2 linked regions of the Shimia isoporae genome follow. The protein of the gene in region 1 interacts with the protein of each later gene in a pairwise test. Links are inferred from orthologs where the notes say so. Each region holds a gene or a part of one and is shown on either strand. Other genes may lie near its edges.

Evidence for each region.
Region 2: the proteins of ligA (region 1) and leuS interact in binary tests that used the Escherichia coli proteins (3 or more experiments, as listed by UniProt). The link is inferred for Shimia isoporae from one-to-one orthologs.

The regions. Positions count from the first base shown.
Region 1 is NZ_SMGR01000001.1:1,313,277-1,319,521, forward strand. The notes cover bases 2,273-5,282. They hold ligA (NAD-dependent DNA ligase LigA), read left to right. Parts: upstream 2,273-2,654; coding sequence 2,655-4,910; downstream 4,911-5,282. Other genes in these bases: ctrA (response regulator transcription factor CtrA), read left to right, coding at 2,273-2,567; recG (ATP-dependent DNA helicase RecG), read left to right, coding at 4,918-5,282. Also shown: BXY66_RS06430 (hypothetical protein), read left to right, coding at 1-64; tRNA 2-thiouridine(34) synthase MnmA, read right to left, coding at 72-1,217; CtrA inhibitor SciP, read left to right, coding at 1,343-1,651; more of ctrA, read left to right, coding at 1,854-2,272; more of recG, read left to right, coding at 5,283-6,245. UniProt on the Escherichia coli protein: DNA ligase that catalyzes the formation of phosphodiester linkages between 5'-phosphoryl and 3'-hydroxyl groups in double-stranded DNA using NAD as a coenzyme and as the energy source for the reaction.
Region 2 is NZ_SMGR01000003.1:390,181-396,536, forward strand. What follows is about bases 1,101-4,221. They hold leuS (leucine--tRNA ligase), read left to right. Parts: upstream 1,101-1,437; coding sequence 1,438-4,005; downstream 4,006-4,221. Other genes in these bases: BXY66_RS16255 (glycosyltransferase family 4 protein), read right to left, coding at 1,101-1,246; lptE (LPS assembly lipoprotein LptE), read left to right, coding at 4,031-4,221. Outside these bases: more of BXY66_RS16255, read right to left, coding at 1-1,100; more of lptE, read left to right, coding at 4,222-4,597; holA (DNA polymerase III subunit delta), read left to right, coding at 4,594-5,619; BXY66_RS16275 (hypothetical protein), read left to right, coding at 5,761-6,075; BXY66_RS16280 (glutathione S-transferase family protein), read left to right, coding at 6,142-6,356.

The sequences.
Region 1 (6,245 bases):
CCCTTATGTGATGATTGCGGTCGGGTTTTACGTGTTGATGAACACGGCCACGGACATGGTGTGACGCGGGATCAATACCCGCGCCAGATCCATCCACCGCCGAAAATGCGCGAGCTTTCGCTGTCATAGAAGACGCAAGCCTGGCCGGGCGAAACGCCTTCTTCCGGCGTGAGCAGTTCCACTTCCGCAGTGTCGGGGCCAAGCGGCCTGATGATCGCCTCGCGCGGGGGACGGGTTGAGCGCACCTTTACGGAAACGTGCCATTCCTTGCGGCTGTCAAAAGGTTCGTCCCCGAGCCAGTTGATTTCGCGGACCGGAATGGTGCGCGTGGACAGCATTTCCTTTGGGCCGACAATCACCTGTTTCGCGTCAACATCGAGTTTGACCACATAGAGCGGTTCAGTAAGGCCGCCAATGCCGAGTCCGCGGCGCTGGCCAATGGTGTAATGAATAACACCGTTGTGCGTTCCGCGTACGTTGCCCTCGTGATCCACGATGTCGCCGGGCTCGGCAGCTCCGGGGCGAAGCTTCTCGATAACGCTGGCGTAGTCGCCATTTGGGACAAAACAGATGTCCTGGCTGTCCGGTTTATCGGCAACCGAAAGGCCATATTCAGCGGCCAATGCGCGTGTTGCGTCTTTGTTGGGCAGGTGGCCCAGAGGGAATCGCAGGAAATCGAGCTGCTCCGGCGTTGTCGAAAACAGAAAATAACTCTGGTCACGACGGGCGTCGGTGGCCGAGTGCAACTCCGCTCCGTTGGGACCTATTTTACGCTGGATGTAGTGTCCGGTGGCCATGCAGTCTGCGTCCAGATCCTTGGCGGTTTCCAGCAGGTCCTTGAATTTCACACGCTCATTGCACCGGATGCAGGGAACAGGGGTGGCGCCGGCGAGGTAACTGTCGGCAAATTCATCGATCACTGCGTCCTGAAAGATGTTTTCGTAATCAAGGACATAGTGGGGAAAACCCTTTTCTTCGGCCACGCGACGCGCATCGTGAATATCGATCCCAGCACAGCAGGCACCCTTCTTGGCCAGAGCCGCACCGTGGTCGTACAATTGCAACGTCACGCCGACCACGTCGTAGCCTTCGTCCGCCAGTTTCGCCGCGACAACAGAACTGTCGACGCCGCCGGACATGGCAACAACCACGCGGGTCTCGGATGGGGGTTTTGCAAAGCCGAGGGAATTCAGCTTTGTGTCGCTGTCAAGCGCCATGATGAGTCTCTCCGATCAGAAGTCGTCGAGAATATAGGAAAATCCTAACTACTCTCAAGGGGCGGTTTCATACCTCATTAAGTCTGTTGGGGCAGTGTGTCGCCACCTGAGAAGGATAAAGTGTGATGTTTTTGAAAAAAGTGGAGGGACCGCGGTGTGTGACCTTGCCTGATGGCTCGGTGATGACGCGTGCGGATTTGCCCCCGGCTGATACGCGCAGGTGGGTTGCCTCGCGCAAGGCGGCGGTTGTTAAGGGGGTCGTTTACGGCCTGATTAGTCAGAAAGAGGCTTTGGAGACCTATGGGTTGAGCGAAGAGGAGTTCAATCACTGGGTGAAAGCCGTTTCGCGTCACGGATTCGATGCGCTCAAGGCGACGTCGGTACAGAAATATCGCGAAAAAACGGCAGATGAGGGGGCAAGTCCAACCGCATAAAAGCCAAAAAACAGGTGGGTTTCCGCGAGGACACGCAAAAGGGGTGGCCATTTCTTGCCAATACTTTGCGAAAACTCGTCAAACGTGTAAATCTGGGTGTCAGGGGGATGGTAATCTTCATTAACAGACCAACCTAGTAACCACGAGTTAACCTTTATTAGCCATGGTTAACAGGCAACCCTCCTGAAGTAAGGATTTTATAATGCGAGTTTTGTTGGTTGAGGACGACCCCACCACCTCCAAAAGCATCGAGATGATGCTGACGCACGCGAACCTGAATGTGTATTCCACCGATCTTGGCGAAGAAGGCATCGACCTGGCTAAGCTCTATGACTACGACCTGATCCTGCTGGATCTGGGCCTGCCGGACATGACCGGCCACGAAGTTCTGCGCCAGCTGCGCACCGCGCGCATCGACACACCGATCCTGATCTTGTCCGGTGCAGATGACACCGAGAGCAAGCTCAAGGGCTTTGGATATGGTGCGGACGATTATCTGACCAAACCGTTCCATCGCGAAGAGCTGGTGGCTCGCATTCACGCGATCATCCGTCGTTCCAAAGGCCACTCCCAGTCGGTCATCCGCACTGGTCAGATTTCTGTGAACCTGGACGCAAAAACCGTTGAGGTTGAAAACAAGCCTGTTCACCTGACCGGCAAAGAGTACCAGATGCTGGAACTGCTGAGCCTGCGCAAAGGCACCACGTTGACCAAAGAGATGTTCCTGAACCACCTCTATGGCGGCATGGATGAGCCGGAACTGAAAATCATTGACGTCTTCATCTGCAAATTGCGCAAGAAGCTGTCCGAGGCGACTGGTGGCGAGAACTACATCGAGACCGTCTGGGGCCGTGGCTATGTGCTGCGTGATCCGGAACCTGCGGTTTCGGAAGAGACTGTCGCACTCCGCGCATAAGCCGCTTGAGGTCGGAAAGCGGCGGCCCTATCACTTGGGAGGGTAGATAGGGAGACGCCGGTGACCGACGCGCTTAAAGTGAGCGAAATGACCAAAGAGCAGGCGCGCCTGGAACTGGCGCGCCTTGCTGCGTTTTTGGGGCGCGCCAACGAAGCTTACCATACCGAGGATGCGCCGGAGATCTCCGACGCCGACTATGACGCGGGCAAGCGTCGGAACGCGGAGATTGAAGCGCGGTTCCCGGAACTGAAGCGCGCTGACAGCCCGAGCGACCAAGTGGGCGCGGCGCCTTCCGAAGGATTTGGCAAGATCACTCATGTGGTGCCCATGCTGAGCCTCGGGAATGCTTTTGAGGATAGCGATGTCGTGGATTTTGACGATCGCATCCGCAAATATCTCAACATGTTGCCGCGTGATGAACTGAGGTTTACGGCGGAGCCGAAGATTGACGGGTTGAGTCTTTCGCTTCGCTACGAAGGAGGACAGTTGGTCTATGCGGCGACCCGTGGTGACGGGGAAACCGGTGAGAATGTCACCGAGAATGCCAGAACCATTGCCGATATCCCTCAGGTTCTGGAAGGTGCGCCCGATGTGATTGAGGTGCGCGGCGAGGTCTACATGAGCCACGCTGATTTCGAGGCGCTGAATGCGCGCATTGTCGAGAAAAACACCAAGTTGGAAGCGGAAGGAAAAAAACCTCAAACGGTTTTTGCTAATCCGCGTAACGCGGCTGCTGGAAGCCTGCGTCAGCTTGATCCCAATGTGACCCGTGAGCGGCCCTTGAAGTTTTTTGCATATGCATGGGGCGACCTTTCCCAGCCTTTGGCAGCATCACAGATGGGCGCAATCAAAAAGCTCTCTGATTTGGGGTTCGTCACAAATGACCTGACAGCGCTTTGCGATGGACCAGACGCGATGATCGCGCACTATCGGATGATAGAAGAGCAACGTGCGTCGCTGGGATATGACATCGATGGCGTGGTCTACAAAGTGGACGATCTCGCGCTTCAGGGGCGACTGGGTTTTCGCTCAACAACCCCACGATGGGCTGTTGCGCACAAGTTTCCCGCAGAACTCGCGTGGACAAGGCTGGAAGGGATCGACATTCAGGTGGGCCGCACCGGCGCGCTCAGCCCTGTGGCTCGATTGCATCCTGTTACCGTGGGCGGCGTTGTCGTGTCCAACGCGACGCTCCACAACGAGGATTACATCGCGGGCAGGGACAGCAAGGGAGAAGACATTCGCGATGGCAAGGACATCCGCGTTGGGGACTGGGTTCAGGTCTATCGTGCGGGCGATGTGATCCCCAAGGTCGCCGATGTGGACCTTAAGAAGCGTCCCAAAGATGCCGTGCCGTATGTCTTTCCGGATGTTTGCCCGGAGTGCGAAAGTCCCGCGGTGCGCGAGGAGGGGGATGCGGTACGGTATTGTACCGGCGGATTGATTTGTCCGGCTCAAGCTATTGAAAAATTAAAGCATTTCGTGGCACGCAAGGCTTTGGATATCGAAGGGCTGGGCGCGAAGCAGATCGAGATGTTTTTCGACGATGCACAGCTTCCGATCAAAACACCCGCAGATATTTTCACGCTTGCCGAGCGGGATGAAGCCAACCTTACCAGCCTGAAGAACCGAAAAGGTTTCAAGGACAAGAGCGTTGCGAACCTGTTTGCAGCGATCGATGCGAAGCGCGAGATTGGTTTCGGCCGTCTTCTGTTTGGTTTGGGTATTCGACATGTCGGGGAGACGGCAGCGAAAGACCTGGCCCAGCATTTTATGACTTGGGACAAGTTGGCTGAGGCCGCAGAGGCCGCGCGCCCAGCGGCATTAGGCTGGCGGGCTGCGGATGTCGCGGAAGAGGCCGAGCGTATTGCCGCAGCAAGGGAAGGGCGGCGCGGACGTATCAAGGAAGCACGCGATCTTGCGGCGGCAGAAGTGGACGTGTCTCGATCTGCGCAAGCGGCGTGGGATGATCTGACGGGAATTGACGGGATCGGTGCGGCGGTCGCGTTGTCTTTGACGGATGCCTTTGCGAATCCGCAAGAACGGGCGGAAATCGACCGCCTTGTGGGTATGCTGAGCATTGAGTCGCCGGAAGCGGTTGCGACCGAGAGCCCGGTTGCTGGAAAGACCGTGGTGTTTACAGGCAAGCTTGAAAAGATGACGCGAGACGAGGCCAAAGTCAGGGCAGAGAGCCTTGGCGCCAAAGTGTCTGGCTCGGTGAGCGGCAAGACAGATCTGTTGGTGGCGGGACCGGGAGCGGGTTCAAAAGCCAAGAAAGCGGCGGATCTTGGCGTTGAAACGATAGATGAAGACGCGTGGCTGGCGCTGGTCGAGGGGTTGTAATCGGGCAATGACGGGGCGGCCAGAGATCCTCTATCCGCTGTTTGCGGATCTGACAAAACTGGATGGCGTGGGGCCAAAAACGGCGCAGCACCTCAGCCAGATTGCTGTAGAAAAGCCGCGTGACCTATTGTTTTCACTTCCATATTCCGGAATTGACCGCGCGCTCAAGATCTCGGTCAATGAGGCGGAGTTGCCGTGTACGGTTACCGTTCAGGTATTGGTCGGTGCTCATCGCCCTGCACGCAATCGTGGCGGGGCGTATCGGATTACCGTTCAGGATGCACTGACGACGTTCCAGTTGGTGTTTTTTCATGCGCGGGGCGAATACTTGAAGAAAGTGTTGCCCGAAGGCGAGCGTCGCGTGGTGAGCGGTAAGGTCGAGTTATTCGACGGTGTCGCACAGATGGTTCACCCTGAATACATTGTTGCGCCGAATGAGGCAGACACAATTCCCGCGTTCGAACCGGTATACCCGCTGACGCACGGGGTGACACAAAAGACAATGGTCAAAGGCGTTCGCTCAGCGCTTGATCGGGCGCCTGAACTGGCGGAGTGGATTGATCCTTCACAGAAGGACCAGTCAAAATGGCCGCATTGGCGGGAGGCCATGGAACAAGTTCATTTGCCGATGTCTTTGGCAGAGGTGACGCCGACGCATCCGGCACGGGAGCGTCTCGCATATGACGAGTTTTTCGCACATCAACTGACCTTGGCACTGGCGCGGGCACAGTTGCAGCGGGCAAAAGGTGTCATTTCGGAACAATCCGGTGCGCTTCAGGCCAAAGTACGCGCAGCGCTGCCTTTTGCGCCTACGGGAGCGCAAGAACGCGCTGTGGAGGCGATTGCGCGGGATATGGCGCAACCGATCCGAATGAACCGGTTGCTGCAGGGAGATGTGGGCGCAGGCAAGACGCTGGTGGCTTTTATGGCGCTCTTGATCGCGGTCGAAGCTGGCGGGCAGGGCGTGATGATGGCGCCGACCGAAATTCTTGCGCGTCAGCATATGGAAGGCCTGAAACCTCTGGCCGAAAGCGCCGGCGTTGTGTTGGAGATACTGACCGGCCGCGACAAGGGTAAAGAGCGCAAGGCAAAGCTGGAAGCTTTGGCTCGGGGAGATATTCAAGTTCTGGTAGGAACGCATGCGGTGTTTCAGCAGGATGTTCACTTTGACGACCTCCGGCTGGCGATCATCGACGAACAGCACCGTTTTGGTGTGCGCCAGAGGTTGGAACTCGGCAAGAAAGGCGCCGGGGCGGACGTGTTGGTCATGACCGCCACCCCCATCCCACGCTCCCTGTCGCTGGCTCAGTACGGCGATATGGATGTCTCTGTTCT
Region 2 (6,356 bases), on another replicon or contig:
GCCCCGGTGTCTTGGCAAAAAGCTCGTCGATCCACGCAAGCTGTCGCGGCAGGCACCGGCTTTCGAGATCATAGCCCTCAATAGCCAAAGCCCGCGCTGACGCGCCCATCTGGTCCCGCAAAGCCGCATCATCAAGCACACGACTGATCTGTGCGACCATCCGCTCCCCATCAAAGAAAGGAAACAAAAGACCTGTTTCTTCGTCGGTGATCACTTCTTGTAGTGGAGCGGTGTCACTGGCGACAATCGGAGCACCAATCGACATTGCCTCGATCAGCGACCAACTGAGCACAAAAGGATATGTCAGATACACATGCGCCCGTGTGATCTGCAGCATCGACAGGAAATTGCCGTATGGCACCTTGCCAAGGAAGTGAACACGCTCCCAGTCCGGCGTCGGAATACGGCCGCGCACCTCGTCGATAAAAATCTGTTTCCACGTCTGACCCTTCGGTGGAGCAGCCCCATAGCTCACCTCGTCGCCCCCAACGATCAGAACCTGCGCATTGGGTCGCTCTTTGAGCAGCCTTGGCAAGGCGCGCATGAAAACGTGATAGCCGCGATACGGCTCAAGATTTCGGTTCACAAATGTGACCACCTCGTCATCTCGGCTAAGAACCCGTCCATCGGGCAGTTCGAATGTCGCTTCCGGATTGGGCTTCACCACATTGGTGTCGATGCCGTCATGTATGACAGAAATTATGTCCTGCCATTCTTCCGGATATGTCGCGGCCTGAAACTGCGTCGGGCTGATCCCCATATCCGCGACATCTCGGTGCATCGTGTTGTTCAAATTCTTGAGCCTTAACCGGATCGCATCCGTTTCTTTTTCGGCTTTCGGGAACTCGGGATCGAAACCGACATCGGTGTCTCGGTTGGTGTAATAGAGCTCACAATAAAGCCCGATCCGCGCCGTCGGCCACAGATCGCGCAGGAACATCGGTTCACCCCAACCGGGATGCGCGACAATCACATCCGGCGTAAAGCCTCCGTCACGCAGCTTGCGCGCGGCTGCAAAACAACTCTCCGCCCGCAGCAATTTGGTCTCGAAATCCACCAGCCAGGGGTGCAACCCCTTCGATGGTGCCCGCTTGAGCTCATAAGGCACGAGCCGCACGCCCTTCCACGTGCCGGGTTCTTTGACCCGCAACGTCAGGGAAACGACCTCGTGACCTCTTTCCACCAAAGCCGGTGCAAGATGCTTGAACTGGCCTGGAAAGTTCTGGTGGATAAAAAGGATTTTCATACTGCCTGCCCGCGAAATCACGCTGTTTTGTCAATGTATATCGCAGATTCTGGCACCCGTAAGCCCGCAACCGGTGCATTTTCATGGCTCGGCACTGGACCATAAGGCAAAGCAAGCCTATCAGATTGCCGGAACGAACGTCGCGCATCCGGCGCGGCCACCGCAGAATCGCAGATACAAGGGCACGCCAAATGTCGCGCTACACACCCGCAGAGATAGAAGCCCGCTGGCAAGACGCCTGGGCCAAGAACGAGACCTTCAAGGCCGTTCGGGACGAGTCCAAGCCGAAATACTATGTGCTGGAGATGTTTCCCTACCCGTCGGGCAAACTGCACATGGGCCACGTGCGAAACTACACCATGGGGGATGTGATCGCGCGCTACAAAATCTCCACCGGGCACAACGTACTGCATCCGATGGGCTTTGATGCGTTTGGCATGCCGGCTGAAAACGCGGCGATGGCATCTGGCGGCCACCCCAAAGACTGGACATACGCCAACATCGACACAATGGTCGAACAGATGAAGCCGCTTGGCCTCTCGCTGGACTGGTCGCGCATGTTTGCGACCTGCGACACCGACTACTACGGCCAGCAACAATCGCTTTTCCTCGATTTCCTTGAAAAGGGCCTCGTTTACCGCAAAAACGCCGTTGTGAACTGGGATCCGGTCGACATGACCGTTCTGGCCAACGAACAGGTCGAAAACGGCCGCGGCTGGCGTTCCGGCGCACTGGTGGAACGACGCGAACTCACCCAATGGTTCTTCAAGATCTCGGATTACTCCGACGAATTGCTGACCGCGCTCGACGGTCTGGACAACTGGCCCGCCAAAGTCCGCCTGATGCAGGAAAACTGGATCGGCAAATCGCGCGGTCTCGAATTCTCGTTTGAACGCACGGACGCAGGCGATCCTATCACCGTCTACACCACCCGCCCGGATACCCTCATGGGCGCGTCTTTTGTGGGCATTTCGCCGGATCATCCAATTGCCAAAGAGCTTGAGGCGCAGAATCCGGATGTCGCCGCCTTTGTTGCGGAATGCCGCAAAGGTGGCACCACCGAGGAAGCCATCGAAACCGCGGAAAAACTGGGCTACGACACCGGAATCCGCGTGAAACACCCGCTGAACCCCGACTGGGAACTGCCGGTCTGGATCGCCAACTTCATCCTGATGGACTACGGCACCGGAGCGATCTTCGCCTGCCCGGCCCATGACCAGCGCGACCTCGACTTCTGCCGCAAATACGATCTTCCAGTCATCGATACTTTCTTTGCACTTGGAGATGAAACACCAGTCGACGCCACCGCGTTTGTTCCGGGCAAGGAAGAAAAGGTAAAGTGGGTCAACCACTTCGCAGGTCTGGACGAGGCAACTGGCCAGGAAGCCATCGATACCACCATCGACTTCGCCGAAAAAGCCGGTTGGGGCAAAGGCGTCACCAACTTCCGCCTGCGTGACTGGGGTCTCTCCCGCCAGCGCTACTGGGGTTGCCCGATCCCTGTTGTGCATTGCGAAAGCTGTGGAGTCGTGCCGGAAAAGAAAGAAAACCTGCCGATCGAACTTCCCTATGACGAAGCTGGCAAGCCAATCGACTTCTCCGTACCCGGCAACCCGCTAGACCGCCACCCGACGTGGCGCGACTGCTCTTGTCCAAACTGCGGTGCTCCGGCGAAACGTGAAACCGACACGATGGACACCTTTGTGGACAGTTCGTGGTATTTCGCCCGCTTCACCGCGCCAAAGGCCGACACGCCCACCGTGGCCGAGGATGCCGCCTACTGGATGAACGTCGACCAATACATCGGTGGCATCGAGCACGCGATCCTGCACCTGCTTTATTCGCGCTTCTTTGCCCGCGCGATGCACATCTGCGGCCATCTGCCCGAAAGTGCCAAGGAGCCGTTTGACGCGCTCTTCACCCAAGGCATGGTGACCCACGCGATCTACAAGCGGGAAAACCAAAGCGGTCGCCCGACATACTACTATCCCGAACAGGTTGAACTGCGCGATGGCAAGGCGTTGCTCAAGGAAGATGGTACCGAAGTCGACATCGTACCCTCTGCCAAAATGTCCAAGTCCAAGAACAACGTGGTGGACCCCGTCGACATCATCACCAGCTTCGGCGCTGACACGGCCCGCTGGTTTGTGTTGTCAGACAGCCCGCCCGAGCGGGATGTGGAGTGGACTGCCTCCGGAGCAGAAGCAGCCTACAAGCACCTTACCCGCGTCTGGAACCTTTGCGACAAGATTGGCGAGATGGACGACGGCGCCCAAGGTCAGGGCGACGAAGAACTGCTGCGTGAAATGCACAAGGCAATCCGCGATGTAACGCTGGGTGTGGAAAGCTTCGGTTTCAACGCCTCGATTGCAAAGCTCTATGCTTTCACAAACACCATTGCGAAATCCAAGGCTGGCAAAGCTGCAAAACGCGAAGCCATCATGACGTTGGCCCAGCTCATGGCCCCGATGACACCGCACCTCGCGGAAGACATCTGGTCCCATCAGGGCGGCGAAGGCCTGATCATCAACGCGCCTTGGCCAGTTGCCGATGACGCCATGCTGGTCGAAGCAAATGTCACCATGCCAATTCAGGTAAACGGCAAGCGTCGCGGCGAAATCACCGTCGCCAAAGACATGCCAAAGGAAGAGGTTGAAAAACTGGTTCTGGCGCACGAAGCTGTCACCAGCCGGCTGGAAGGGGCCCAGCCCAAGAAACTCATTGTTGTCCCCGGCCGGATCGTGAATGTCGTCATCTAAATCGTTTCCCGTTAGCACTGAGATCATGCATCGGTTTTCTGCGTCAAAGCCTGTGGCCGTTGACGACGACAACCGATCCCGTTCAAACGGAAAAACGATGAACCGCCGGGGCTTTCTCCTGCTCGCCGCAGCCGGCGCACCCGCGCTGGCAGGCTGCGGATTTGAACCCGTTTACGGGACATCGGGAGCCGCAGACGGTCTGTTGGGGCAGGTGGTCATGGATGCGCCCGCCAACAACAACGCGAGCTACTTGCTGGTTCGCGAATTGGAAGACCGCCTCGGGCGGACGTCCACCGGTGCCTACGGCCTGTCGCACTCGATAAAAACACGACGCAGAGCCGTAGGTAAGACCGTTGCACAGGTCACCTCGCGGTTCGACATCTTTGCGGAAGTCACCTACGCGCTGCGCGATTCCCAAACGAAAAAAGTTCTCACATCCGGTAAAGCCAGCAGCTTTGTGGGCTATTCCGCAAGCGGTTCGACCGTTTCTGAACTGGCTGCCGAGGAAGACGCCTACGAACGCCTGATGATTGTCATCGCCGACCGGATCGTCGCCGACCTTCAGGCCTACGCGACCAAAAACCCTCTATGAAACTATCTGCGCGCGACGCCAACCGCTACTTCGGCAAGCCCGACCCGGACAAGACCGGCATTCTGATCTACGGGCCGGACGCCATGCGCGTCGCCCTCAAAAGACAGGAACTAGTCGCAGCCCTGATCGGACCTCAGGGTGAAGAGGAGATGCGCCTGACACGCATCCCCGGCGCCGAACTGCGCAAGGACAAGGCACGACTTCTGGACGCGACCAAAGAAATCAGCTTCTTTCCCGGCCCGCGCGTCGCCTTTGTCGAGGATGCCAACGACAACGCCGCACCTGCCATTCTCGCCGCCCTCGAAGACTGGGCACCGGGTGACGCACAGATCGTCGTCACCGCCGGCCAACTCAAAGCCAGCTCAAAGATCCGCAAGGCTTTCGAGGGTCACGCGAACGCATACGCCGTGGGAATTTACAACGATCCCCCAAGTCGTGAGGAGATTGAAGGCGAACTCAACGCCGCAGGCCTGAGAAATGTGGATCATGAGGCGATGACGGATCTCTTCAACCTGTCGCGCGAACTCGATCCTGGCGACTTCCGCCAAACCGTTGAAAAACTGGCGCTCTACAAACTCAACGACGACCTGCCGGTCACCTCCGACGACGTCGCAGCTTGTGCGCCGGTGTCTACCGAAGCCGCGTTGGATGACGTGCTGAACATCGTTGCCGAAGGACGCGCGCAGGAACTCGGGCCTGTGCTTCGCAAGCTGGAAGCGCAAGGCACCAATCCGGTTGCGCTTCTGATCGCCGCCACGCGACATTTCCGTGCGCTTTACACAGCTGCCTCTGATCCCGGAGGTGCCGCGCAGGGCATCGCGCGCATGCGCCCGCCGATTTTCGGGCCTCGACGCGACCGCATGTTGCGACAGGCATCTGGTTGGGGTGCCCCCAAGCTGGAACAGGCCCTCACCGGCCTGACCGACACCGATCTCCAACTTCGGTCTGCAGGCCAACGCGCCCCTGACATGGCGCTGGTTGAACGCCTGTTCCTGCGCCTATCGATGCTGGCGCGGCGTTGATCACCTGCTGCGGCTCCAGCCCACAAGTTCCGATACGCTCTTGAAATTGCTCCACACTACGGGTTTTCTGCGCAGGACCGCACGACTGAGCAGCCTGTTCGCCAACAATCGGGCGCGACGCCGCAACCCAAGGAAACCGTCATGAAATCACTCCCTCTTGCTCTCACAGCACTGCTTATAAGCCCGTTTCCCGCCCTTGCAGGCAGCCTTTCCGAAAATCATCCGGACGCCCTCGTGTGTTCCATGGAAAGTACGGACGGCTCCGGCACAACGCAGGCGTTTCTTTTTCTTTCCGGAATCAGAGACGACGGCAGCAGCCTGTACCTGTCACTTGGATCCGCCGCGCTGAGCATCTTGTTCGACGAAGAAGGCAACCCGGCGGGACCAAACGCGAACCTATGCAATGGCATGAGCCTGCCAGAGTTGACCGATGCGGGAATGACAAGGGACTTCTAAAGAACCTGAAGGGTACTGCGCCCGTCTTTGTTATCGCACCCACCAGCCTCAAGAAGGGGAACCGACATGTACGAAGTTATTGGCAGTGCCACCAGCCGGGCATTCCGCGTCATGTGGCTGCTCGAAGAACTCGGCCAGCCCTATGAGCACGCCCCGGAAAATCCGCACAGCGACCGCGTGAAAGAGTTGAACCCGTCGGGCAAGATTCCGGTGCTCATGGACGGCGACACGCTCTTGACCGACAGCACGGCGATCCTGACCTATCTCGCGGACAAACACGG